Luteolibacter sp. LG18: one gene and its partner. The protein of the gene in region 1 interacts with the protein of each later gene in a pairwise test. Links are inferred from orthologs where the notes say so. Each region holds a gene or a part of one and is shown in the gene's direction. Other genes may lie near its edges.

Evidence for each region.
Region 2: the proteins of hflK (region 1) and ftsH interact in binary tests that used the Escherichia coli proteins (3 or more experiments, as listed by UniProt). The link is inferred for Luteolibacter sp. LG18 from one-to-one orthologs.

Annotation. Positions count from the first base shown.
Region 1 is NZ_AP024600.1:1,904,519-1,909,531, forward strand. The notes cover bases 1,075-3,914. They hold hflK (FtsH protease activity modulator HflK), read left to right. Parts: upstream 1,075-1,913; coding sequence 1,914-2,915; downstream 2,916-3,914. Other genes in these bases: llg_RS07920 (cation-translocating P-type ATPase), read left to right, coding at 1,075-1,855; hflC (protease modulator HflC), read left to right, coding at 2,930-3,910. Also shown: more of llg_RS07920, read left to right, coding at 1-1,074; purN (phosphoribosylglycinamide formyltransferase), read right to left, coding at 3,930-4,508; llg_RS07940 (aminopeptidase), read left to right, coding at 4,862-5,013.
Region 2 is NZ_AP024600.1:2,641,888-2,647,131, reverse strand. The notes cover bases 1,044-4,114. They hold ftsH (ATP-dependent zinc metalloprotease FtsH), read left to right. Parts: upstream 1,044-1,438; coding sequence 1,439-3,790; downstream 3,791-4,114. Other genes in these bases: llg_RS11005 (hypothetical protein), read left to right, coding at 3,999-4,114; llg_RS11015 (ATP-binding cassette domain-containing protein), read right to left, coding at 1,044-1,195. Also shown: more of llg_RS11015, read right to left, coding at 1-1,043; more of llg_RS11005, read left to right, coding at 4,115-5,244. UniProt on the Escherichia coli protein: Acts as a processive, ATP-dependent zinc metallopeptidase for both cytoplasmic and membrane proteins. Plays a role in the quality control of integral membrane proteins.

The DNA of each region.
Region 1 (5,013 bases):
GGCCTCCGCCGCGGGCTGCGGGATCTTCACCCTGGCCGGCGTGATCCTCCAGCGCACCGGCGCACCGCCGAACCTCGCTTATGCCGCCTACGCCGCGGCCTATCTGTCCGGCGGTTGGGATGCCGCGCTCGACACCTATGACCGGCTGAAAAGCTTCCGCCTCGACATCCATTTCCTGATGCTCGCCGTGGCCATCGGCGCGGCGGCGATCGGCGCGTGGTGGGAGGGCGCGGCGCTGCTGTTTCTGTTCTCCCTCAGCAACGCGCTCGAGGCCATGGCGATGGCCCGCACCGAACGCGAGATCAAGAGCCTGTTCCGGGATGCGCCGAAGACCGCCACCCTCATCACGGCGGATGGGGCCGAAAAGGAAATCCAGGTCGAGTCCTTGCAAGCGGGCGACCAGGTCCGTGTCCTGCCCGGCTCGCAGTTCCCCGCCGATGGCCGCGTGATCCACGGCGAGTCCGCGGCCGACGAGGCCTCGCTCACCGGCGAATCCGAGCCCGTCGACAAGGCGCCCGGCGACACCGTCTTTGGCGGCACGCTCAATACCTGGGGCGCGGTCGATGTGGTCGTCACCCGGCCTCCGCACGACAGCGCGCAGGCCCGCATCATCCACCTGATCCGGGATGCGCAGGCCAGCAAGGCCCCCTCGCAGCGGTTCACCGACCGCTTCGGCACCGGTTACACCCTCGGCGTGCTCGGCCTCTCGCTGGTGATGTTCCTGGTCTGGCGCTTTGGTTTCGGTCTGCCCGCTTTCGTGTCAGAGCCCGGGAAGTCCTCCGCGCTTTACCGCGCCATGACCCTGCTGGTCGTGTGCTCGCCCTGTGCGCTGGTGATCTCCATTCCCAGCGCCATCCTCACCGGCATCGCCGCCGGGGCCCGGCGCGGCATCCTGTTCCGCGGCGGTATCGCGGTGGAAAGCCTCGCGACCATCCAGCGGCTCGCGGTCGACAAGACCGGCACGCTCACCAAGGGCGAGCTCGAGCTCGTCTCGGTGGAAGCCGCCACGCCCGGCACCGAGGACGAGGTGCTGCGCCTCTCCGCCGGGCTTTCCCGCCGTTCCACCCACCCGCTGTCCCGCGCCATCGCCGCCACCTGGCAGAAGCGCCATGGCTCCGAGGCTCCCGCCGCGGACAAGGTGGAATCCATTGCGGGCCAAGGACTGCGTGGCGAAATCGGCGGCGCGGTCGTGGCCCAGGGCCGCCGCGGCCTGTTCCCGGGAAACGCGTGGGTCGCATCGTTGCCCGATCCGGAGCCCGGCCTCACCGAGGTGCTGGTCGGTTCCGGCACCACCGTCGGCCGCATCCTCCTCCGCGATGGGCTCCGTCCGGAATCGAAGGGCCTCATCGCCCGGCTCCATCAGGAGGGGCTGAAGGTCACCATGCTCACCGGCGATCGTCCGCAGGCCGCGGAACTGGTGGCGAAGGAGCTGGGTCTCGATGAAGCCCGCTCCGGTCTCACGCCGGAGGACAAGGTCGCTGCGATCAAGGCTTGGCGTTCCGCCGGGGAGCGCGTGGCGATGGTGGGGGATGGCGTGAACGACGCTCCCTCGCTGGCCGCCGCGGATGTTTCCATCGGCATGGGCCTGCGCGGTTCGGATGCCGTGCTAGAGCAGGCGGACATCGTCCTCACCCGCGACAAACTCGAAAAGGTGATCACCGCGCTCGCGATCAGCCGCCGCGCCACCCGCATCATCCGCCAGAACCTCGCCATCTCGCTCGGCGTGGTGATCGTCCTCGCCCTTTCGGCGCTCGGTGCGTGGATCCCGCTGCCGATCGGCGTCCTCGGCCACGAGGGTTCCACCGTCATCGTCGTGCTGAACAGTCTGCGTCTCCTCTTCACGGAGCGGGATTGAAAAATCGCCCCGAGGTTCCACTTGTGGGAAGGGCCGGGAATTTCGTTAGGTTCCTGGCATGGCAGCCAGAGTGTTTGAAAAGCCGGTGGTGGAGGTCGGGCGCGCGCCGGTCAGGTTCCGGTTCCGATATCTCCTGTATTTGCCGGCGCTGATCGTCCTGCTGATCGGCTTCTTCTCCTCCTACTACACCGTCTCGCCCGAGTCGGTGGCGGTGGTGAAACGCTTCGGCAAGCTCAAGGAGATCGCCGATCCCGGACTGCATTTCAAGATCCCCTTCGGCGTGGACACGGCCATCATCGTGCCCATCCGCCGCCAGCTGAAGCTCGAGTTCGGCTTCTCGTCCCCGAATGCCACCAATCCCTACCAGGCCAGCCGCGAACCGGATTTCGAGCGCGACATGGTCACCGGCGACCTCAATGCCGCCCAGGTCGAGTGGATCGTCCAATACGTGATCGCCTCGCCGAAGGACTACCTCTTCCATGTCCGCAACACCGAGGCCACTCTCCGCGACCTCACCGAAAGCGTGATGTGCGAGATCATCGGCGACCGCACCGTGGACGAGGTCCTCACGATCGGCCGCGCCGAGATCGAGGCGAAGGCCCTCGAGCGCCTCGTCGGCCTCCTCAAGGAGTTCAACATGGGCCTGCGCGTCGAGCAGATCCAGCTCAAGAACGTCCATCCGCCCGCGCTGGTGCAGCGTTCCTTCGACGAGGTGAACCGCGCCCAGCAGGAACGCGAGCAGATGATCAACGAGGCCAACGGCGAATACAACCGCGTGATCCCGAAGGCCAAGGGCACCGCCGACCAGCGCGTGTCCGCCGCCCAGGGCTACGCCGTCCAGCGCGTCAACGAGGCGCAGGGCGATGTCGTCCGCTTCAAGGAACTGCTCGCCCAGTATGACAAGGCCCCGGCCATCACCAAACGACGCCTCTATCTGGAAACGATGAACGAGGTCCTGCCCCAGCTCGGCAGCAAGGTGATCCTCGATGAGGACGCGAAGCAGTTCCTCCCGCTCATGAACCTCGACAAGGCCGTGGCCATCCCGGCCCAGAAACGCTGACCCTTTTCCTCCCCATGAAACACATCCTCTCCGCGCTGATCGCGCTCGGCCTGTTCGTGGCCCTGATCGTGTTCGCGAGCTGCACCTACACCGTGGACGAGACCGAGCAGGTCTTCATCACCGAGTTCGGCAAGGTCGTGGGCGAACCCGTCAACGCCGATCCGGCCCGCAACGAGGCGGGCCTGCACTTCAAGAAGCCCTTCGTCCAGGACGTCAACCGCATCGAGAAACGCATCCTCGCCTGGGACGGCCCGGCCACCGAGATGCCCACCCGCGACAAGCTCTACATCTCGGTCGACAACTTCGCCCGCTGGCGCATCGCCGATCCGCGGAAATACTTCGAGCAGCTCCGCGACGAACGCACCGCCCTCTCCCGTCTCGATGACATCATCGGCAGCGAGACCCGCAGCATCATCGCCGGCCACGACCTGATCGAGGTGATCCGCAGCGAGAAAGACCGCATCCCCGCCCGCGATGAATCGCTCGCGGGCGGTAACCCGAACCTCGGTGCCCTGCCCGCCATCCGCTACGGCCGCAGCGTGCTCTCCCAGCAGATCCTGGACGCCGCCGCGCCGAAGGTCCGCTCCTGGGGCATCGAACTCATCGACGTCCGCTTCAAGCGCATCAACTACAAGTCCGGCGTGATCGAGAAGATCTACACCCGTATGGCCTCGGAACGCCAGCAGATCGCCAACCGCTTCCGCTCGGAAGGCGAGGGCGAGGCCGCCAAGATCATCGGCCGCAAGGAGCGCGACCTTCTCTCGATCCAGTCCGAAGCCTACCGCAAGGAGCAGGAGATCAAGGGCAAGGCCGACGCCGAGGCCACCGGCATCTACGCCGCCGCCTACAGTTCCAGCCCCGGTGCCGCGGACTTCTACCAGTTCGTGAAAACGCTGGAGACCTACGAGCGCTCGCTTTCGAAGGACACCACCGTGGTCTTTACCACGAACAGCGAGCTCTTCCACCTGCTCAAGCAGATCGAGCCCGCGAAGTAACCCTCGCCGGGCTCCGGGCTCACACGCCCAGTTTCGCCGCCACCACCCGGATGGCCTCCGGGTAGAGCCGGTGCTCCTCCACCTGGATGCGCGCGTGCAGCGTCTCCGCCGTGTCGTCCGGCAGCACCGGCACCGCGGCCTGGAGGACCGCCGGGCCGGTGTCCATCCCGGCATCCACGTAGTGGACCGTGCAGCCGCTTTCGGTGGCACCGGCCGCCAGCGCCTGCTTCCAGGCATCGACGCCCGGGAAGGCGGGCAGCAGCGCGGGGTGGATGTTCAGAATGCGGTCCGGGAAGGCCTCCAGCAGCGGCTGCTTCACCAGCCGCATGAAGCCCGCCAGGCACACGATGTCGACGCCCGCCGCGTGCAGTTGCTCCGCCGTCGTGGCCTGCACCTCGTCGGGGAACTTCGTCTTGAACCCCAGGCAATCGATCACCCCGGTCGGAATCCCGCGCTTCGCCGCGCGTTCCAGGATGAAGGCCCCCGGGTTGTCCGAAAGCACCAGCGCGATCTCCGCGTCGAGCGTGCCCGCGTCGATCGCGTCGAGGATCGCTTGCATGTTGGAACCGGAACCGGAGCCGAGGATACCGAGGCGCATGCCCGGGTGTAGGACGCCGGGCCGGGGTTTTCAACCGCCAAGGCATTGCTTTCCAAAGCATCCTACTGGAAGTAGTCTGCCCCAGTGAAGCGAAGCCGTTCCAAAGCCTCGGGAAAGCCTAGGAATCACGGTGATGATGCCGCTCGATCCGCTGCATCAAACGCTGGAGCTCGAGTGCTTTGCACGCTGACTGGCGCGCGGGTGTTTGCAGGTTTGCCAGACGATGAGCCCCTGACTTTGGAACGAACGCGCCAGATGCTTTCGAATTTCCCCTGATGGGCGCTCGGCTCCGACCGGACCACGCCGTCACGCATTGGAACTTGGCAGTTCCCGGGGAGTTGACAGCATGGCGCATGCACGATGCCCGTATCGACGCCCTCGCCCGCCAGTTGGTCCGCTACTCCACCTCGCTGAAAAAGGGCGAGAAGGTCCTCATCGATCTCTACGACGTGCCGGATGCCATCGGCATCGCCCTGATCCGCGAGGCCCGCGCGAAGGGCGCGCT
Region 2 (5,244 bases), 740 kb from region 1 along the record:
TGAGCGGAGCATTGCCGCGGACCGGGATGCCGTCCACCGAGACCGGCCCCTCGGACTCCCGCAATTCCAACATGCCCTCGGCGCGCTGTTCATCGAAACGGATGAACATGACCACGCGGGGCGCCAGCTTCGGCCCCAACAGGAGGTCGCCACGGGACAGGGCCGTCGGGTCATTGGAAACGAGGTATTCCTGACGGTCGCTGGCGAGACGGAAGCGGCGGCCGGCATGGATGGCACGGCGGCGGAGTTCGTCGATCGACACGCTGAACCCCTTGTCGTCGCTGAGACGCTCGTGGTTCTGACAATGGATGACATCGCCCTTGGTCAGGGCTCCCCGGCTGCCGGCGTGGAGGGTGGTGTCGCGGAAGGCCTCCACCTCGGCGTTCAAGCCGAACCGGACGCGCACCAAGCTCTGGCGGCTGCGGGTGCGCTCGGCGGCGAAGCCCTCGTCGTGGGCCTCGATGAAAATCGACGGCGGGTTCTCGGTGCGGCCCACATCCAGGAAAAACACTAGGTCTTCATGGGTGAGGGTCCAGCCGGGGATCACCAGCGGCTGGCGCTCGCGCATCCGCAGGAAGGCCCCGGGCTCCAACGAGCGGCCCCGGATCCACAGGGGAGCGGGCCCCATGTTTCTCACCAGAATCAGGTCACCGGTGCGGTAGACGCGGAACGAATGGTCCCGCGCGGCCGGGGGGAGCACCACGTCCGCCCCTTCCCCACCGAACACCAGGCGGTCGAACGGCGGCTGGTCCGCGAACTCGGTGCCGCGCATTTCCCGGAGAATGGCGAGGCCATAGTCCGGCCGGCCCAGACGGCGCATGAAGCGCTCGAAGCTGGCGCGGCTGCGCTCGGAGCGGCCCGCGGCGTCCACCAAGGTGAACAATTGCAGGCCGACGGCCAGTTTCCCGGTGTCATCGAGGAAATTCTTCATCTCCCCGGCGATGGTGTGCAGGGGGGTGGGGCTCTTCACCGCGCGCTGGAGGCGGCGGGCCAGCCAGCCGTGGTCGACATCCGGGAAGGCGCTGCGGAGTAGATCGAGCACCAGATCGGCCTCCAGCGTGCTGAGTTCGTCATCCAGGGTGGCAAAGGCGGCGAAGGCATCGACCAGCACGCCCACGTGGGCCCCGGTACCGGGGCGCAGCGAGCGGAGCCGCCCGATGCCGGGAATCACCCGCAGCCAACGGGTCCACCGCATCCAGCCGGTCGCGGCGCTGCGGGGGTCCCTTCCGGGCGGTTGATTCGGTTCCACGCGGTGGATGCTCGACGGAGTCCGCGGGGAGGGCAAGCCTGCCGCATCCGGAGGCCCGATTCCGGGCGGGAAAAAAGGGATTTCCTTTTGCAACCGTAGATTTACCCTGTCGCGCCTTTTGCACCCGGCCAGGTACGTGCTACTATCACGCGAACCCGGCCACGAGAGGCCGCGCTCCCACGCCCAATCATGTCCGATCCTCAGAACTCCCGACCACCGCAGGGCCCGAACCGCCCCGGTGAACCGACCGGTTTCAACTGGAAGCTGCTCATTTTCCTGACGGTGGCCCTGTTGATCCTGGGCGTCGCATTCCTGAACCCGAATCTAGGGGGCAGTTCGCGCACGATCGCCTATCCGGAATTCCGCGAGGCCTGGGACCAGGGCCGCGTGATCCTCAACGACCAGAAGAAGTACCCCTTCAAGATCGTCACCAAGGAGTCCTACGCCAACGCGCTGATTACCGGCTGGATGCAGCCGAAACTGGTCCGCCCGGAGAAGGCCCAGACCGAGGACTACGCTTTCAAGGTGCTCGCGAACCAGACGGTGGATGAGGGCGACCTCAAGCTGCTGAAGAGCGACCATGTGCCGATGCGCCGGGTCACCGGAGATGTACCCGCACAAGCCGAGGACCCGGCTACCCGCGTGCTCAGTTTCGCCGAGTTCCGCAAGGCCTTCTCGCTGGGTGAAATCGCGCCGAACGATCCGAACGGCCCGCTCACCCTCACCACGGCCACCGTGGGCGGCAACGCGGCGCTGACCGGCATCCGCAAGGAAGTGAAGAACTGGGAGATCGCCAAAATCGACGGCAAGGTCCAAGAGCCGCGCCAGTTCGAGGTCAACACGCTGGTGGCCCTGCTCGGCGACGACCTTTCCGAGTTGGTGAAGTCCTACGGCACCTACGAAACCGACCCGGACATCCTCAAGAGCGCGATCTTCACCTTCCTACCGGTGCTGCTGGTGGTGCTGCTGCTCGTTTTCCTCTTCCGCCAGCAGATGAAGGCCGCCGGCCGCGGCGCCATGTCCTTCGGCAAGAGCAAGGCCCGCCTGCTGACGATGGACCGCAACAAGGTCACCTTCAAGGACGTGGCCGGCATCCAGGAGGCCAAGGAAGAGCTGTGGGAGATCGTCGACTTCCTCCGCGATCCGCGCAAGTTCCAGAAGCTCGGCGGCTCGATTCCGAAGGGCGTGCTGATGGTCGGCCCTCCGGGCACCGGCAAGACCCTGCTCGCCCGCGCGATCGCCGGCGAGGCGGATGTGCCGTTCTTCTCGATCTCGGGTTCGGACTTCGTCGAAATGTTCGTCGGCGTGGGAGCCTCCCGCGTCCGCGACATGTTCGAGCAGGGCAAGAAGCACGCGCCCTGCCTGATCTTCATCGATGAGATCGACGCCGTGGGCCGCCACCGTGGACACGGCATGGGCGGTGGCCACGACGAGCGCGAGCAGACGCTCAACCAGCTTCTCGTGGAGATGGATGGCTTCGACACCCAGGAAGGCGTGATCATCATCGCCGCGACCAACCGTCCGGACGTGCTCGATCCCGCGCTGCTGCGCCCGGGCCGCTTCGACCGTCAGGTCACCGTCTCGCTGCCGGACTACAAGGGCCGCGAGGAGATCCTCAAGGTCCACATCAAGAAGATCAAGCTGGCCGCCAACACCGACCTCGGCGTGATCGCCCGCGGCACGCCCGGTTTCTCCGGCGCCGAGCTGGCGAACCTGATCAACGAGGCCGCGCTGCTGGCCGCCCGCAAGGGCATGTCCGCGGTGACGCTCGCCGAAATGGAGGAAGCCCGCGACAAGGTCCGCTGGGGCCGCGAGCGCCGCTCGCTCGCCCTCTCCGACAAGGAGAAGGAGAACACCGCTTACCACGAAGCCGGCCACGCGATCCTCAACGAGATCCTCGAGCACACCGATCCGCTCCACAAGGTCACCATCATCCCGCGTGGCCCGTCGCTCGGCTCGACCATGTTCCTGCCGACCGAGGACAAGTTCACCTACCGCAAGGCCGAGCTGCTCGACCAACTCGTGGTCGCCATGGGCGGTCGCGTGGCCGAGGAGATCGTGTTTGGCAACGTCACCAACGGCGCGGTCGGCGACATCCGCATGGCCACCCACATCGCCCGCAAGATGGTGTGCGAGTGGGGTATGAGCGACAAGCTGGGCATGGTGGAATACGGCGAGGCGGAAGGTGATTCCTTCATGTCCCGCGGACGCTCCAGCTACAGCGGCGCCACCGCCAAGCTGATCGATGACGAAGTGAAGGGCCTGATCGACCATGCCTACGACGACGCCAAGCGCCTGCTGGTGGACCGCCGCACGACGCTCGAGCTGATCGCCCAAGCGCTGTTGGAATACGAGACCCTCGACGCCGAGCACATCAAGGACCTGATCGAGAGCGGCTCGATGAAGAATCCGCCGTCCTCGCCGAAGCCGCCCTCCATCCCGGATGAATACCGGAAGAAGGAAGCGCCGAAGCGGCCCGATGGCAGCTCCACCGACGAAGACGGACCCCTGCCCGGCGCGGTGGTGGGAGCCCCCGCCTGAAACCAGAATCACCCCAAGCGGCCGAGGCATCCCCTCGGCCGCTTTTTTGTGCGAGGGTCCGGCGTTGCCGGGACGTATCCAGTGACGGACTCGGACCCGATCGGCTAGGAGACACACCCGGATGTGTGGGTTTCCCTCCCGTGCCGCGGTCCGCTTTGATTCCCCGAATACGACCCGCATCATGCCCCGGCCCCACCACCTCTTTGCCATGACCCTGCTCACGCTTTCCACCGCGCGGGCGGCTCCCCAATGGACCCTCTCGCCGAAGGGCGGCCTCGTTTGGGAAGTACAGCCGGGCCACCTTCCGTTCGGCGACCACATCGAGCAAAGCGGCAAGGCCGTGGACGCGATCACCAACTGGGACCTCGATGCCACAGGACACCTGAAACTCACGCGCAGCGTGCGCTGGCCGATGCTCCGGACGCTGCCCGACAACACCCACGCCGCCCTGCAGGTGGACCTGGGCACCGGGAAGGAGCCGACCATCACTCTCGACGGTGCACCGGCCCCGACCGCGGTGATCGACCGCGTTTCGATCGACGGCATCGTGACCTTCCACGGCAGGCAGGGACCGCTGGAGCTCAGCCGCACCCTTTTCGCGTCGAACGAGCAACCCTCGATGATCGAGACCTACGAGTGGACGAACCGCTCCGCCAAGGCGGTCACCCTGACCCAGCCGAACTGGAGCGAGCAGACCGCCACCGATGGCAAGAAGGGCAAGTGGGGCGTCTATCAGGTAAAACGCCAGTGGATCGGGGCCGGCACCACCTTGCTGGCACCCGGGGAGACCGCGCGTGGCGGGCTGTGCATCACCGCGGTGAAGGACGGCGAGCCATTCCCGTTTCCGGATGTGTTCGCGGAGAAGGCGGCCCGCGAATCGATGCGGGATCGCTTGGCAGGGTTGATGATCCTGAAGACCCCGGATCCGGCGCTCGATGAAATGTTCCGGCAGGCCAAGTACCGGACCACCGAGAGCATCTACGCCACCCGCGGCGGCTTGATGCACGGCCCGGGCGGACGCAACAAGTTCCTGGCGGCGCTGTGGTGCAACGATCAGAACGAGTATGCGAACCCGTTCTTCGCGTTCCTCGATGATCCCTCCGCCCGGGAGAGCGCGCGCAACTGCTTCGCCCTCTACGCGAAGTTCCTCAATCCGGATTACAAGCGGCTCCCATCGTCGATCATCGCGGAAGGGCGGGACATCTGGGACGGCGCGGGCGACCGGGGTGACGCCGCGATGACCGCCTACGGCGCGGCCCGCTGGGCACTGGCCTGCGGCGATCCCGAGCAGGCGAAGGAGGTGTGGCCGCTGATCGAGTGGTGCCTGGAATACACCCGCCGCCAGCTCAACGAGCAAGGCGTGCCGAAATCCGATAGCGACGAGCTCGAAGGACGCTTCCCCGCCGGCAAGGCCAACCTGTGCACCGCCTCCCTCTATCACGACGCCCTGCTCT